Regions from separate parts of the Vibrio sp. SNU_ST1 genome, predicted to be linked through region 1. Evidence: riboswitches for the same ligand, from Rfam matches in the RefSeq annotation. Region 1 holds a riboswitch; the other holds the start of a gene.
What was found. Region 1 has a riboswitch for cobalamin ahead of Q5H80_RS12065 (cobalt-precorrin-5B (C(1))-methyltransferase). Riboswitches for the same ligand answer to the same signal wherever they lie in the genome.
Positions count from the first base shown of each region.

Region 2: another riboswitch for cobalamin. It lies ahead of Q5H80_RS13680 (TonB-dependent receptor domain-containing protein); the one in region 1 lies ahead of Q5H80_RS12065 (cobalt-precorrin-5B (C(1))-methyltransferase).

Region 1 is NZ_CP130748.1:2,755,710-2,763,445, forward strand. Features, by position in the region: gene Q5H80_RS12045 (ABC transporter ATP-binding protein) at 1-554, shown strand, start outside; gene Q5H80_RS12050 (ABC transporter substrate-binding protein) at 551-1,501, shown strand; gene Q5H80_RS12055 (iron ABC transporter permease) at 1,488-2,513, shown strand; gene Q5H80_RS12060 (phosphoglycerate mutase family protein) at 2,503-2,967, shown strand; cobalamin riboswitch at 2,978-3,106, shown strand; gene Q5H80_RS12065 (cobalt-precorrin-5B (C(1))-methyltransferase) at 3,213-4,385, shown strand; gene Q5H80_RS12070 (precorrin-8X methylmutase) at 4,406-5,065, shown strand; gene cbiE (precorrin-6y C5,15-methyltransferase (decarboxylating) subunit CbiE) at 5,062-6,360, shown strand; gene cobI (precorrin-2 C(20)-methyltransferase) at 6,427-7,257, shown strand; gene Q5H80_RS12085 (cobalamin biosynthesis protein) at 7,257-7,736, shown strand, end outside.
Region 2 is NZ_CP130748.1:3,072,558-3,080,293, reverse strand. Features, by position in the region: gene fabR (HTH-type transcriptional repressor FabR) at 1-183, shown strand, start outside; gene Q5H80_RS13690 (YijD family membrane protein) at 183-554, shown strand; gene trmA (tRNA (uridine(54)-C5)-methyltransferase TrmA) at 628-1,737, opposite strand; cobalamin riboswitch at 1,892-2,095, shown strand; gene Q5H80_RS13680 (TonB-dependent receptor domain-containing protein) at 2,135-3,997, shown strand; gene Q5H80_RS13675 (ATPase) at 4,046-4,711, shown strand; gene murI (glutamate racemase) at 4,772-5,578, shown strand; gene Q5H80_RS13665 (RNA-binding protein) at 5,541-5,993, opposite strand; rRNA gene Q5H80_RS13660 (16S ribosomal RNA) at 6,634-7,736, shown strand, end outside.

The sequences.
Region 1 (7,736 bases):
GCCAGCAAAGAGCAAAACAAATCAGTTACCTTCCACAACACAGTCAAGTGGATGGCCGTTTAGCACTAAGAGAGTACATTCAACTTACCGCTTCCCATCAAGCCAGTTCTAGCTTTTCACTTGATCATATAACTGAAGCACTAAAGATCAATGCTTTCCTCGAACGAAGAATTGGACAACTTTCAGGAGGCCAGAAGCAGAGAGCGCATATTGCTCGAACTTTATGTCAGAACGCAGAATTTCTGGTATTGGATGAGCCTCTAAATCACCTAGACCCATGCGCTCAAGGGGAAGTTTTATCACTATTGAAAGATCAAGATAAAACACTGATTTGCTCACTGCATGATATTTCCCTTGCGGCCAAGTTCGCGACGCACATTGTGATTTTAGAGCACGGTAAGGTGGTAACCAAAGGGAAAGTAGAAGAGCTACTGACCCACAAACAGCTTCAGCCGATTTTTGAAGTCGATTTAATCAGCTCAACCAATGAGCGAACACAGAAAACAAGCAAATTTTTCGATATTGAACTAGACCAAGGACAGGAAATTTCATGAAAAAACTATCAGCATCAGCATTCACTTTATTGCTTTCCATGTCCGCACAAGCCCAAATTACGGTAAAAAACTGCGACTCTACACTCACCTTAGATAAAGCGCCTAAAACCTTAATCACTCACGATATCAATATGTCTGAGATGGCATTTTCTCTCGGGCTTGAAGGCAATATGATCGGAGTGACCGGTATTAGCGGATACTACAAAACGACCCCTGAATTTAATCGCCTCCAAGGCAGCATTCCGGAGCTCGCACCTAAATACCCTTCTTTGGAGGTATTAGTTAATGCCAACCCTGATGTTTTCTTTGCTGGATGGAATTACGGTATGCGCTTGGGCGGCTCTGTCACGCCTGATTCTCTGAAAGAGTTTGGTATTAATACTCTGATTCTTAATGAGAGTTGCAGCCACATCCGTAAAGATAAGCAGCCAGCTAACATGGAACAAATGTTCGATGACGTGACACGCCTTGCGACTTTATTCGGTCAGCAAGACAGGGCTCAAACACTTATCTCCACTTGGAAAGAGCAATTAGTATTGATTCAACAGCAAACTGAGAATCAAACTCCGCTTAAAGTCTTTCTATATGATTCTGGGGAAGAGAAACCATTTACAGCAGGGAAATACGCAACCGTGAGTGCCATGATAGAAGCGGCAGGTGGCAACAATGTCATGAAAGAACTTGATATCAGTTGGGGGACCACATCATGGGAGTCGGTTGCGATGCATAACCCCGATGTCATTATTCTTCTCGATTATCAAAATGGTACAGGTGCTAAAGGCATGCAAGCCTTTTTAGAACAACACCCAGCAATGAAACTAACAACAGCGGTAAAGACCACCCAATACCTTCCTCTGCGTTATGAGGAAATCACTCCCGGGCCAGCAAACATAGCTGCAATTGAAAAATTGGCACAGCGTATCCAAGAAATCCATGACAAGTCTTAGTACTAACCTAAACCGAACCGTACTGAACACCTGCGTATTCAGCTCTGTTTTTGCCCTCTTAGCGATGTTTTCTCTGAGTTTAGGCAGCGTTCAGCTATCTTTTGCACAAGTCGCTACGATTTTTTCAGCGGCTATGAATCAACAGATCGACTCTCCGATAGATCAAGTCGTACTACACTTACGCCTGCCAAGAACATTCATCGCCATTATTTGCGGTGCTGGCCTAGGTATTGTTGGGGCGTTATTGCAAACCGTCACAAAAAACGATCTTGCCGACCCCTTCATTTTTGGGCTGTCATCCGGTGCTGCGACTGGGGCTGTCTTTGTGATTACAGTAATCGGCAGCGCTATCGGTATTTGGACGCTTCCACTCGCCGCTTTTATCGGCGGAATAATCTCGGCTTCGGCAGTGCTATTTCTAGTCAGAAAAGTAGATGGGCAAGCGTCTTCTCAAATTGTTTTAGCCGGGTTGGCTATTTCATTCTTATTTACAGCCTTGACTAACTTCTTGGTCTTCCATGGTGATCAACGAGCTGCCCACTCAATTCTATTTTGGTCGCTGGGAGGCCTAGGAAACGCACGCTGGGACAATGTGCTAATTGTGCTTGCTGGACTTATCGCCTTGATAGCCCTAAGTATATTAAAACATCGCCAGTTAGATTGTTTACTTGCGGGAGACGACGTAGCACAAACAATGGGCGTAGACACAAAACGCCTGCAAAGCGGTGTCTTTATTGTCTGCGCTTTTGCTACTGCATGTTTTGTTTCTATCATTGGAGTTGTCGGATTTATTGGCTTGATGGTTCCTCATATCGCGAAGAAAATCATCGGCCCATTACACAAAAAGTTACTCATCTCTTCAGGGCTGATTGGGGCTTTGCTTATGCTATTAAGTGATATTTTGGCGAGAACCTTAGTTGCCCCTCAGGAACTTCCGCTTGGTGTCGTCACCACTGCATTTGGCGCACTATTCATTGTTTCTATTTTGATGGAGAAGCGTAATGAATACTAAATGCTTAACCATCATTGCGATTCGTCATGGCGAAACAGAATGGAATCGAATTGGCAAAGCACAGAATCAACTGGATAGCCCTCTGACAATGGAAGGCAAACGACAGATGCATAAAGTAGGTCGTTATCTTTCGACTCAAAGACCGTTGACTATCCATGCTATTTACACCAGTCAATTAGGACGTGCCATTTCCAGTGCTAAAACTATAGCTCGTTACCTCAACGTACCCGTTATTTCACAGGTGGAACTCAATGAATTCAACTCTGAAGAACAGCGTAAAGCAATGGCGATTCAGTGGCTAAAACGAATATCTCGTCATCAAAACAATGAAAAAACAGTGTTGCTCCTCGGACACGGCGATTGGATAAAAACATTAGCCAGTTTAGGGACACCAAAGCAAATAATTGAAACACCAAACAACGGAGAAATCCTCAGAATAGATATCGAAATATAACGTCAACATCAGGGAATCAGGTGTAACTCCTGAACTGTACCCGCAGCTGTAAGCGATGAGCGTTTCATAGGCCACTGAATCATAAATTTGGGAAGGCGAAACGCAGTGAATATTTTCAACATCGTAAGTCAGAATACCTGGGCACACATGAATATCGAGCGGGAAAACTCAACACCAATCCATACCTTGTCTAGCAAGGGAACGCTCTGTATTCGTCAATACCTCAAACGTAGATGAAGAATACTGTGGTCACAAAAGTTAAACGATCAAAAAATAAGTCCGATCTCCGCAGTGGGTTTACCACAGGAGCATGCGCGGCTGCAGCTAGCAGGGCGGCAGTTCAAACACTGTTGACCGGACAAAAGCCCGACTACATTTCCATCACTTTACCTAATGGTGAGCCCGCTACGTTTAAGGTCGCGTTTATCCAAACATCCAACGATGCGGTGACCGCCAGCATCGTTAAAGATGCAGGGGACGATCCTGATTGTACCCACGAAGCCCATATTCAGAGTATTGCCCGCTGGCATTCAGATCCCGGTTTTCACATCGATGGCGGGGTTGGCGTAGCTCGTGTGACTCTCCCCGGATTAGAACTTCCCGTCGGTCAGGCGGCGATTAATCCTGTTCCTCGAAAAAACATTCTCGATATGGTGACTTTGGAATGGAACCAAGCTACCAGTCAACAGAAAAAACACGTCGGTATATCACTGGAAATTTGCGTCCCTGATGGCGAAGAGCGAGCCAAGGAAACCATTGGGCCAAGACTTGGTTTAATCGGTGGTATTTCCATTCTAGGGACACGCGGAACGGTAAAACCCTACTCCACTTCAGCGTTTTCAGCATCTGTGCGTCAATCGGTACAAATAGCGAAACAAAATGGCCAAAACCACTTGGTTCTCACAACAGGATCTCGCACCGAAAAGTCAGCGATGGCCATGCTACCAAGTTATGACTCGATGTGTTTTATCCAAGCTGGTGATTTTGTTGGGGTCGGACTGCGCGCGGCAAAACGTTATCAAGTGAGCAAAATCACCGTGGTCGCCATGATAGGCAAACTAGGCAAGATGGTCGCTGGGCACATGATGACTCACGTATCCGGTAAAGCGATCGACTTTTCATTGCTTGCCGATCTCGCCACTCAATCAGGCGCACCATATGAGTTTGCCGAAGCTGTTAGCCAAGCAAACACAGGTCGCCACGTACTAGATACATGGAAAGAAGCCCAATCAGGCCAAGATACACCTAATTACGACTTTCTTACCTTGCTCTGCAAACAAGCTGCAGAGCACGCCGCTGTGTATGTCAAACATCACGTCAGCATTGAATTCAAGTTGATCGATTTTAATGGCGATCTGTTAGCAGAACATCTCTGCTCAAAAGGAAGTGAAGCTAGTACTCACTTTCATGATGAATAAGCATGAACAAGGAAAATCCCATGACTAATGATATGCGTCAAATGACCAAGCAAGGTCGTCAAATTGAAAGTGACTCTTTCTCTATCATTGATGAAGAAATCGAAACACTCCATGGTGGTCACAACTTCAACCAAGGAGAATGGAATGTAGTTCGCCGTGCTATTCATACCACGGGGGATTTTGAATACGCAAAACTGTACCAATTCAGTGAGGACGCCGTTGAAGCTGCAATTTCAGCACTGAAAAGTGGTGCCAACATAATCACCGATGTCAGCATGATAGTCACAGGACTAAATCAAGCACGCCTTAATACTTACGGCAATAAAGCCCAATGTTTCATTAGTCATCCAGATGTCATTACCACCGCGAAAGAGACAGGAGAAACACGTGCCATTCACTCTATGCGTTACGCGCGTGATAACGGCCTACTCGACGGCTCTATCATAGGTGTGGGCAACGCTCCGACAGCACTACTTGAACTATTACGAATGATTGAGGCAGGTGAAGTAAAACCAGCTCTGATTATCGGTATTCCTGTTGGTTTTGTAAAAGCAGATGAATCTAAGCAAGCGCTAACAGAACAAGACACAGTGCCCTACATTGCCAGCCTAGGCCGTAAAGGTGGCAGCCCGTTAGTGGTATCGACTATTCACGCCCTACTTGCTGAGTCAGTAAAATGAATAATGTAAGTACTCACTCTCAGCTCATCGATTACTATCAATCGGCTATCACGGTAGTCGGAGTACCCGAAGATGGCTGCTTAAGCCTAACCAGTCGAGCTGTTAATGCAGTTGAATCTGCACGCGTTGTTGCAGGTAACGACCGACTATTGGATTGGTTCCCCCAATTCAAAGGTCAACGCTTATCGATGAAAGAAGGCTATCAGTCTTGGTTTGCTAAGTTGCTTGATGAATGCGAGGAAGGCAGCGTCGTCGTATTAGCTTCTGGCGACCCATTGTTCTTTGGCATTGGCGAATCGTTATTAAAAAAACTGCCTAATGATGAAGTGCGCTTTATTCCCTCCCCTTGTTCAATGCAACTCGCTTGCAGCCGAGTCGGCATTGCATGGCAAGAAACCAAAGCGATCTCGCTACATGGACGAAAGCAGCATTACGATGGCATTAAAGGTATCGCAAGCCAAATGCAATGGGGAACTAGCTACTGCTTGCTAACCGATGTTCAAAACAATCCCGCTCGTATTGCGAAACATTTGGTCGACTTTAATCAACAAGGTTGGACGGTTTGGGTATGTGAGAATTTAGGTGGTACAGAAGAAAAAGTTAGCCAGTGGGCTCTCGAAGATCTCGCACTAAAAAGTGCGGAAGATTTCTCTGCTCTGAACGTCATGGTACTTCACAGAAGTGAACCACACGTATGGGGTGAATTGGGCCAATACGCCAACGATGATGACTTCATGAAGCGCATGCCTAAACGCGGCTTAATTACCAAACAGCCAGTTCGTCATTTGGCTCTCGCCAGTATGCGAATTCAGCCTAAATCTGTGGTGTGGGATATTGGCACAGGCTCAGGTTCGATTGCGATTGAAGCGGCGAAACAGTGTAGTCAAGGGCAAGTGTTTACCATTGAATCGAATCAAGAGTGTTACGAGTCTATCGAAGCTAACTTTAAAGCGCACGGTACTGACAACGTACAACTGATTCGAGATAAAGCTCCAATGCAGCTCGACACATTACCCAAACCTGACAGTATTTTTATTGGTGGAAGCCGCGGCAACATGCACACCATTTTAGATTTCTGTTGGTCCGCTGTAAAACCCGGTGGCGTGGTCATTGGTTCAGCGGTAACAGTAGATTCAGTTTGCGAACTTCACCAATGGAGTAAAGATAATAATGCTCCGACACAGGTTCAACTGGTCTCTATATCAACAGGCGTACCACTCGCTCACTACACCCGTTATCAATCAGAAAATCCGATTCACTTATTTATTTTTACCAAACCGTTTATTCAGAAATAGGCGCTTAATTTTTTAATTAAGCGCCACTCAACATATTAAATAAAAACATAATTAGAGAAAGCACAGATGAAATTAGGAACTATGTATGCAATTGGTGTCGGTACTGGCGACCCAGAATTATTGACACTTAAAGCTCACCGACTTCTCAGCACCGTCGACATTGTCGCCTTTCCTGAAAAAGACGCGGGCAGTAATCACTCTTTTGCTCAACAAATTGCAGCGGGTTCTGTTAGCCCTGAAAGCATGAAAGGCGAATACCTATTTTTGCATTTCCCAATGACGCGCGACCCAAGCATCAACGTTCCTGCATGGCGTAAAGCAGCGGTCACTATTGTTGACCTATTGAAGCAAGGTAAAGATGTTGCCTTCGCGACCGAAGGAGATCCTTCGGTTTACAGCACATGGGCATACATCCAAGAAGAGCTGACAGAGCTGCTTCCTGAACTTGACCCGGTGATCATTCCGGGGATCACCTCAGTAACGGCTATTCCATCGCAAACCAAGATCCCACTTGCCGACGGCCAAGAACGTTTTTGTGTTGTACCTGCAACATGGGGGATTGAGTGTTTAGAAAAGCTAGTCGAAGATTTTGACACCATCATGCTAATCAAAGCAGGTCGCGTTATCCCCAAGCTGATCACTCAACTTGAGTCGATGGACATGTTGGATTGTGCAACCTACGTGTCGCATGCCACCACAGAGAAACAAGAGCTTTACTCTGACTTACGTGATGTACCGAATGAAAACCGTTACTTCTCTATGGTTCAGCTTTCTGTTCGCGCTCGTCGTGGCGTTCTACGTGGTACTAATGAATCAAAGAAATGTGCCGTTCTTGATAGTGATAAAGCAGATAGTGGTAAAGATGACATCAATAAAACTAATAGCGGTAAAGCGTAATGAAAATCGCCATTTATGCCATTACGCTGCACGGAGCAAGGCAAGCCAAACGCTTAGCTAAAACGTTTCCGTTTGCTGATGTCTTTATTGCGCCAGTTGGACAAGAAGAATACCCAGAAGCCGATGAGTTAACCCTGCCGCTTTCTGGTTTTCTTCCTCCTCAATTTAAGCAATATGATCACCATATCTGCTTTTTTGCTGCGGGCATTGTCAGCCGAATGATCGGCCCTTTGCTAGAAGACAAACGCACCGACCCCGGCGTGATCTGCATTGACGATCACGGCCAATTCGTGATCCCTATGTTATCTGGGCATCGCGGTGGAGCAAATGGGATCGCGTTACAAGTCTCACAAGCACTCAATGCGATCCCTGTGATCACCACCGCTTCTGACGCCGCCGGCAGCTTATCGGTTGATATGCTCGGATCACCTTTTGGTTGGACACTTGATCCACAATGCGAACCCGCGATCACCGCCACC
Region 2 (7,736 bases), 320 kb from region 1:
ACTCAAGCGGAAGCCTCCGTCATCTTGGTTTTTAACTCAGGGGCAGAAGCATTAGATTTAGATCGACGTCAGCGAGATGAATTAGCTGAACGTTTGATCATGCAATTGCGAATGATGGCCAAAGGGGCTTTTTGGTATCGTAAAGAACGTGAACGTAACCGATTAAAAGGCGGGATTGAATAATGTCGAATGAAAATAATACTGTAAACCGTGGTTCTGAAAGAAAGACACTCGTACTTGCTGTTATTGCCGGTGTGTGTGGTGATGCTCTGTTATCTTGGGTAACAATGAGCGAAGTGGGCTTCTCTATTTTCCCACTGATTGCTTTAGTCTTGGCGGTACAAGCACTTTACCAAGAATACCTAACGAATCCAGTATCTGAAGATATTCCATTAGTGGGTTTAGCTTGTTTCTTTGTAGGTGCATTTGGCCATTCGGCTTTTGTGAAAGCACAACACCCTGATGCAGGCTCAAACTTCTTTGCGATTATTGTAGCGATGCTGCTACTCGCTTGGGTAGGTAAGAAGCTAGGCTTTATCGGTAAAACCGCGTAAACCAACGTATAAATAAAAAACGAGCCAATTGGCTCGTTTTTTTGTATCTGCTGTATGTCTTAGGGAGCGAGATTTACGCCTTACGCTCTAGGAATACACCGGCTTCCATGTGATGCGTGTAAGGGAACTGGTCAAATAGAGCAAAACGAGTGATGTCGTGTGTTTCGCTTAGAATGTCTAGATTCTCTTTCAATGTCTCAGGGTTACAAGAGATGTACATGATACGCTCGTAGCCTTGAACCATCTTACAAGTATCAACATCCATACCTGAACGCGGTGGATCAACAAAGATAGTGTTGCAGTTGTAGCTCTTAAGATCGATGTTCGCTTGCTGTAGACGACGGAATTCACGCTTGCCTTCCATTGCTACGGTAAAATCTTCCGCAGACATGCGGATGATCTGAACATTATCAATCTTGTTCGCCGCAATGTTGTATTGAGCAGACTCAACAGATGGCTTCGCTAACTCTGTTGCCAGTACACGCTCAAAGTTCTGTGCCAGCGCTAGTGAGAAGTTACCGTTACCACAGTAAAGCTCAAGCAAGTCGCCTTTGCTGTCTTGAGTACAGTCGACTGCCCACTCCAGCATTTTCTCTGCTACTTTACCGTTTGGTTGAGTAAAGCTGTTCTCAACTTGCTGGTAGATGTAGCTATCACCATTCACATCTAGCTTTTCAATGACGTAGTCGCGATCCAGTACTATTTTCATCTTACGCGCACGGCCAATCAGGTTTAGGTTAAAACCTTCATCATTCAATTGTTGTTTTAGCGCTTTAGCGTCTTGAATCCACTGCTCACCTAATTGGCGGTGGTAAAGCAGTGACACCAAAACCTCGCCGCTTAAAGTCGAAAGGAAGTCTACTTGGAATAATTTGTGGCGTAGAGAGTGGTTGTCCTTCATTGCATCCGTTAATAGAGGCATTAGGTCGTTGATCAGGCGGCTAGCTGCTGGGAACTGGTCGACACGGTATTTTTCTTTAGTTTCTTGATTGAACATGACGTAATACATATCGTCACCTTCATGCCACACGCGGAACTCTGCACGCATGCGGTAGTGTTGTTCTGGAGATTCATACACTTCCAGCTCAGGCACATTATATTCTGAGAACATTTCAGTAAGACGCTCAGTCTTTTCTGCCAGTTGTTCTTGGTAGCGTTGCGGGTTTACTTCTAAATTCGCCATTGTTATGCCTTTTGCTGTCGTGCTTTTAAATCAAGAGCGCAGATTTTATTCAATCACAGGCGCTTGTCCAGTGTTGAGGGCCATTCAGTCTAAATAGACGATGAAAACTATAGCTTATAACTATCTTAGACTAGACAAATGATTCATAGGTCAATACTATTTCCGGCAAGCTGGTGCCATGTGGATGTATAGATGGCTGAAGAGGGAATCTGGTGTAAATCCAGAACTGACGCGCAGCGGTAAGAGAGAACGAGTATTCAAAGACACTGCAAATAGCATTTTGTGGGAAGTCGAATATTAGGTAACCATAAGGTTGTGCTCTTGAGTCCGAATACCTGCCAGCGGCCAAACCATAAAATGTGGTTTGGTAGGACTTTACGCGATTTAGGATCACAACATGAACAAATCCCTTTTAGCGGTTGCTGTAGCATCGCTGCTTTCACCTATCTCCAATTTACACGCCCAAGAAGCATCTACCGACGAAACAATGGTGGTTACGGCTAACCGCTTTGAACAAGTTGATGGTGCGGTATTAGCGCAAACCGTTGTCATTACCAAAGAAGATATTTCTAAACTTCAAGCGAATAGTCTTCTTGAGGTTTTTCGTACGCTGCCTAGTGTTGAAGTTGCTCAATATGGTGGCCGTGGTCAAAGTGCATCATTTTATGTACGTGGTGGTAGCTCCTCTCAAGTTCTAGTTCTTATGGATGGCACTCGCTTACCAAGAGCTATGATGGGAGGCGTTGACTTTAACTCTCTGCCAGTTAACTCAATTGAAAGAGTTGAATTCATTCGAGGTGCTCGTGCTTCTATATATGGTTCAGAAGCAATTTCTGGAGTAATCAATATTATTACCAGAGCTGATGTGAGTGAAAATGCAGTTAAAGTATATGGTGGCTACGGTACAAATAACCATTACGTAACGTCTTTAGCGGCCCTGCATAAGATAGATGAGAGCCAACACATTAAAGCCGTCGTTGGTTATGAAAAAGATGACGGTTTCAACGTAAAACCTCTAGTGGGTATTAATGATGGTGATGAGCATGGTTTTGAGTCATATAATGTAAATATCGGCTACCAAAATCAGTTAACCAAGGAAGTTAATGCTTTTGTAAATGTTGTTGCTTACGATAACGAAGGCGAATATGACAGTAGCAGTAAAGCATCGTCTTGGAATGGTGTTACTTATCCTGCTGTTCATAAAGAAAAGGTTGGTAGAACTGAGTTTCGCTCAATTAACACAAATGTGGCTTACAACGAAGACAGCCTCACTTCAACTCTTGACCTTACTTATGCAGAGCAAGATAACTATGATTACGTCGTAGGTAAGGGTAAAAAAAGTGGAGGCATCACATCGATCAACCAAATTAATGCTGCTTGGCTAAATTCATACCGAGTAAGTGAGCAGTTGGCTTTGGGGGGGGGGTTAGATTACCGTCGTGAAGAGTTAGGTGAGGGCTATACAGGTTCTAGTTACTACAAGCCAGAAGAGAACCCGCGTGAAAACTATGGTGTAAGTGTTATTAGTCAATACACTCTAGATAGTTGGACACTGGAAGCAAGCGCTCGAAATGATGATAATAGCCAGTATGGAAATACAACAACGTGGCAAGCGGCTGCAGGTTGGGCGTTTCTAAATAACTATGAGATTAAAGCCAGCCATGGCACAGCCTTCAGAGCACCTACCTTTTTAGATCTATACTACCCAGGTTATGAAGCCCCTAATCTAAAAGCAGAAGACTCTCAGAATACCGAGCTGACGTTAGAAGGTTCATATCCTTCTTTAGATTGGTCTATTACAGGTTTCATCAATAAGATTGATAATATGTTGATGTGGCAAGGTTCAGGCATGACTAATATTGGTGAGGCTGAAATAAAAGGTATTGAACTAGGTCTAGGTTTTGACACCTCAATCGTTACGCACCAGTTCTACCTTGATTGGAAAGATCCAGTAGATAAGTCGAATGGAAAGGAACAACAATTAGCATACCGCTCTAAACAAGGTGCTAAGTGGAATTCTTTTGCTGAATTTGGTGATTGGATTTTAGGTTCTCAGTACCTTTACCAAGGTGAACGCTTTAAAGGGACAACACGATTAGCAAGTTACAGCCTTTGGAACTTTACTGCTGAATACGCAGTTTCTTCAGACCTTAAAGTGAAAGGTAAACTGAGTAACGCATTTGATAAAGACTATGAAATGTATAGTGGCTACGCGACACCGGGTCGTGAATACTTCGTATCAGCGTCTTACCAGTTCTAATTAACAACTAAACCGCCTTCGGGCGGTTTTTTCTTATTGGATATATCAATGAAAAAGAAAGTCGTCATAAGTTGGTCGTCAGGTAAAGACTCAACGTTAACGTTAGAGCGTCTACTTGAAAGCACCGAGTACGAAGTTGTTGCTCTCTATACGACGTATGTTGGAGATGAAGTTCCTTTCCAGGTAACTCCTATTGAGGTAGTTGCAATGCAATCTCGATTGGTCGGTTTACCATTAATCATGATTGAGCTACCGGAAGTCTTCCCAAGTAATGAGGTTTACCAAAGTACGATTGTCTCGGCACTTAAAGGTTCTGGCTTATCAATCGATGCGGTTGCGTTTGGAGATATGTTCTGTAATGGCATTGCCGATTACAGAAGAAGTTATATAGAACCAGCTGGTTGGGAGTGTGTGTTTCCCCTAATGGGAGAGAGTAGTCAGGCACTTGCGAGTGAAATCATAGACAGAGGAATCGAAACCTTTCTCGTCACGGTCGATAGCGATGCATTAGACATGAGCTATTGTGGGAAAGAATACACGTTTGAGCTAATCGAAAGTTTACCGAGTCACGTCGACCCATGCGGCGAAGATGGTGAGTTCCATACTTTAGTCACGTCAGCGCCATGCTTTAAAGGAAAGCTTAAGATAGAGCTGGAAAATGTAGAGCATGGTGAGCGCTTTGTGCATCAACGCTACCGAGCTTGCATTATGTAGAGTGATGATTGGCGAAAACTAAGTGAAGGGGTATCATTGCAACGGAACTTATTAAAGGTAATGGTTGTGTCGGAAAGCATACAAAAAAACATATTGATCTTTGATTCTGGAGTTGGCGGTCTGTCCGTATATAAAGAGGTAAGCCAGTTACTACCGAATCATAACTATACTTATGTATTCGATAACGAGGCTTACCCATACGGTGAGCTCGAGCAGCAAGTCCTCATTCAGCGAGTCCAAAGTATCGTCGCCAGTTTTGTGGCGAGTCACGCTATTGATATCGTGGTGATAGCTTGTAATACGGCCAGTACGATAGTCCTGCCTACACTTCGCGCTAATAACCTTATCCCTATTGTCGGTGTTGTCCCGGCAATCAAACCTGCCTCGTTACTGGCTAATAAAGCGGTTGGCCTTATTGCTACTCCCGCGACGATTACTCGTGAATACACGCACGAGCTCATCAAAAACTTCTCGAGTAATAAAAGAGTAGAGCTGTTAGGTTCTACCCGGCTGGTGGATATGGCCGAAGATAAACTCAGAGGTGAGGCGATTAACCTTGAAGAGCTGCAGCAAATCCTTCAACCAATGATCAACACAATTGATGTGGCTGTTTTAGGGTGCACTCATTTTCCACTGATCAAATCAGAGATTCAGCAAGTGCTAGGTAAAAACGTTATGTTGATTGATTCAGGTAAGGCTATTGCTAAGCGGGTTCAAGATTTATTGGATTTAGAGAGCAGTACAGAAGAAGGGGGAGTGCGTGAGGCTTTTTGTAGTGCACTTCCTAAAAAAGAAAGTGCACTAAATAGTATGCTGAAGCAGTTAGGGTTTAGCTCAGTTCAGCTTCGTCCGTTTCTGGATGTTTAGGATCGTTTGCAACGCGTACTTTTAAAGTACGTTGCATGTAATCTTTATCGTTAAGTTCTGAAATAGCATGATTCACATCATTACTTGCCATAACAACAAATCCAAAACCTCTTCTTTTACCAGTACGTTTGTCTTTCATTAAACGTACAGCAAATACTTCACCATATTCAGAGAACAATTCACGTACATGTGATTCATTCGCTTTGTATGGAAGGTTACCCACATAAAGTGTTTTTGTTGAAGCCTTAGGTTCTGACTCTGATTTTGAGTTGGTGTTTGAAAAATTAACAACAAAAGCGGAAGCCAAGACACCAAGGATAAAGGTAATTGCAGGCGATATATCTACCTGAGAGAAAACAATGCCGCCCAATACAGCTAGCGCGACAATTAACAACATCGATTTTTTTGAGTTCATATCGGAATACTACATATTAATAAACGAAATATACGCATCTACCATTAACAAAATAGACACATGAATCTTACGTTCATGGCTTCCATTTTGCCAATGTATTGCTGTGATACGTCTCAAATGTTTAGTTTTTATTCGAAAAATGCGGATGTGGTGGCTTTTTAGGCGAACGAAGCTTTTATTTAAAAAAGCTCTTGTGCTCTATGTCGAACTCTCTATAATGCCGCCTCACCGACAAGGAGTGAGACGAAAGTCACGTAGCGAAATCGGTAGAGAATAAGAGTTTGAAAATAACCCTTGACTCTCTAAGTGGTGCGGGTATAGTACGCACCCCTAGCGACTGAGATGTAAATCACAAAACGCTAGAGCTCTTTAACAATTTAAACCTATCAATCTGTGTGGGCACTCGTTGATGAATATCAAAACGTTTTATCGTTAGATAAAACAGATTCTTCGGAATCAAACTTGATTTCAATGAACTGAGTGACCAATACAAAATTAAGTTTACTTAATTTTGGCACAGTCAATTCATTACCATTCTGTTCCTATTTATTTAAGAAGAGAGGGGTAATAGCTTTAAAATTACACTCTTTATTTATAAAGAATAGTTTTGAAGTCAGTATTCGTTGAGTCACAAAATCTTAAATTGAAGAGTTTGATCATGGCTCAGATTGAACGCTGGCGGCAGGCCTAACACATGCAAGTCGAGCGGAAACGACACTAACAATCCTTCGGGTGCGTTAATGGGCGTCGAGCGGCGGACGGGTGAGTAATGCCTAGGAAATTGCCTTGATGTGGGGGATAACCATTGGAAACGATGGCTAATACCGCATAATGCCTACGGGCCAAAGAGGGGGACCTTCGGGCCTCTCGCGTCAAGATATGCCTAGGTGGGATTAGCTAGTTGGTGAGGTAATGGCTCACCAAGGCGACGATCCCTAGCTGGTCTGAGAGGATGATCAGCCACACTGGAACTGAGACACGGTCCAGACTCCTACGGGAGGCAGCAGTGGGGAATATTGCACAATGGGCGAAAGCCTGATGCAGCCATGCCGCGTGTATGAAGAAGGCCTTCGGGTTGTAAAGTACTTTCAGTTGTGAGGAAGGGTGTGTAGTTAATAGCTGCGCATCTTGACGTTAGCAACAGAAGAAGCACCGGCTAACTCCGTGCCAGCAGCCGCGGTAATACGGAGGGTGCGAGCGTTAATCGGAATTACTGGGCGTAAAGCGCATGCAGGTGGTTCATTAAGTCAGATGTGAAAGCCCGGGGCTCAACCTCGGAACTGCATTTGAAACTGGTGAACTAGAGTGCTGTAGAGGGGGGTAGAATTTCAGGTGTAGCGGTGAAATGCGTAGAGATCTGAAGGAATACCAGTGGCGAAGGCGGCCCCCTGGACAGACACTGACACTCAGATGCGAAAGCGTGGGGAGCAAACAGGATTAGATACCCTGGTAGTCCACGCCGTAAACGATGTCTACTTGGAGGTTGTGGCCTTGAGCCGTGGCTTTCGGAGCTAACGCGTTAAGTAGACCGCCTGGGGAGTACGGTCGCAAGATTAAAACTCAAATGAATTGACGGGGGCCCGCACAAGCGGTGGAGCATGTGGTTTAATTCGATGCAACGCGAAGAACCTTACCTACTCTTGACATCCAGAGAAGCCAGCGGAGACGCAGGTGTGCCTTCGGGAGCTCTGAGACAGGTGCTGCATGGCTGTCGTCAGCTCGTGTTGTGAAATGTTGGGTTAA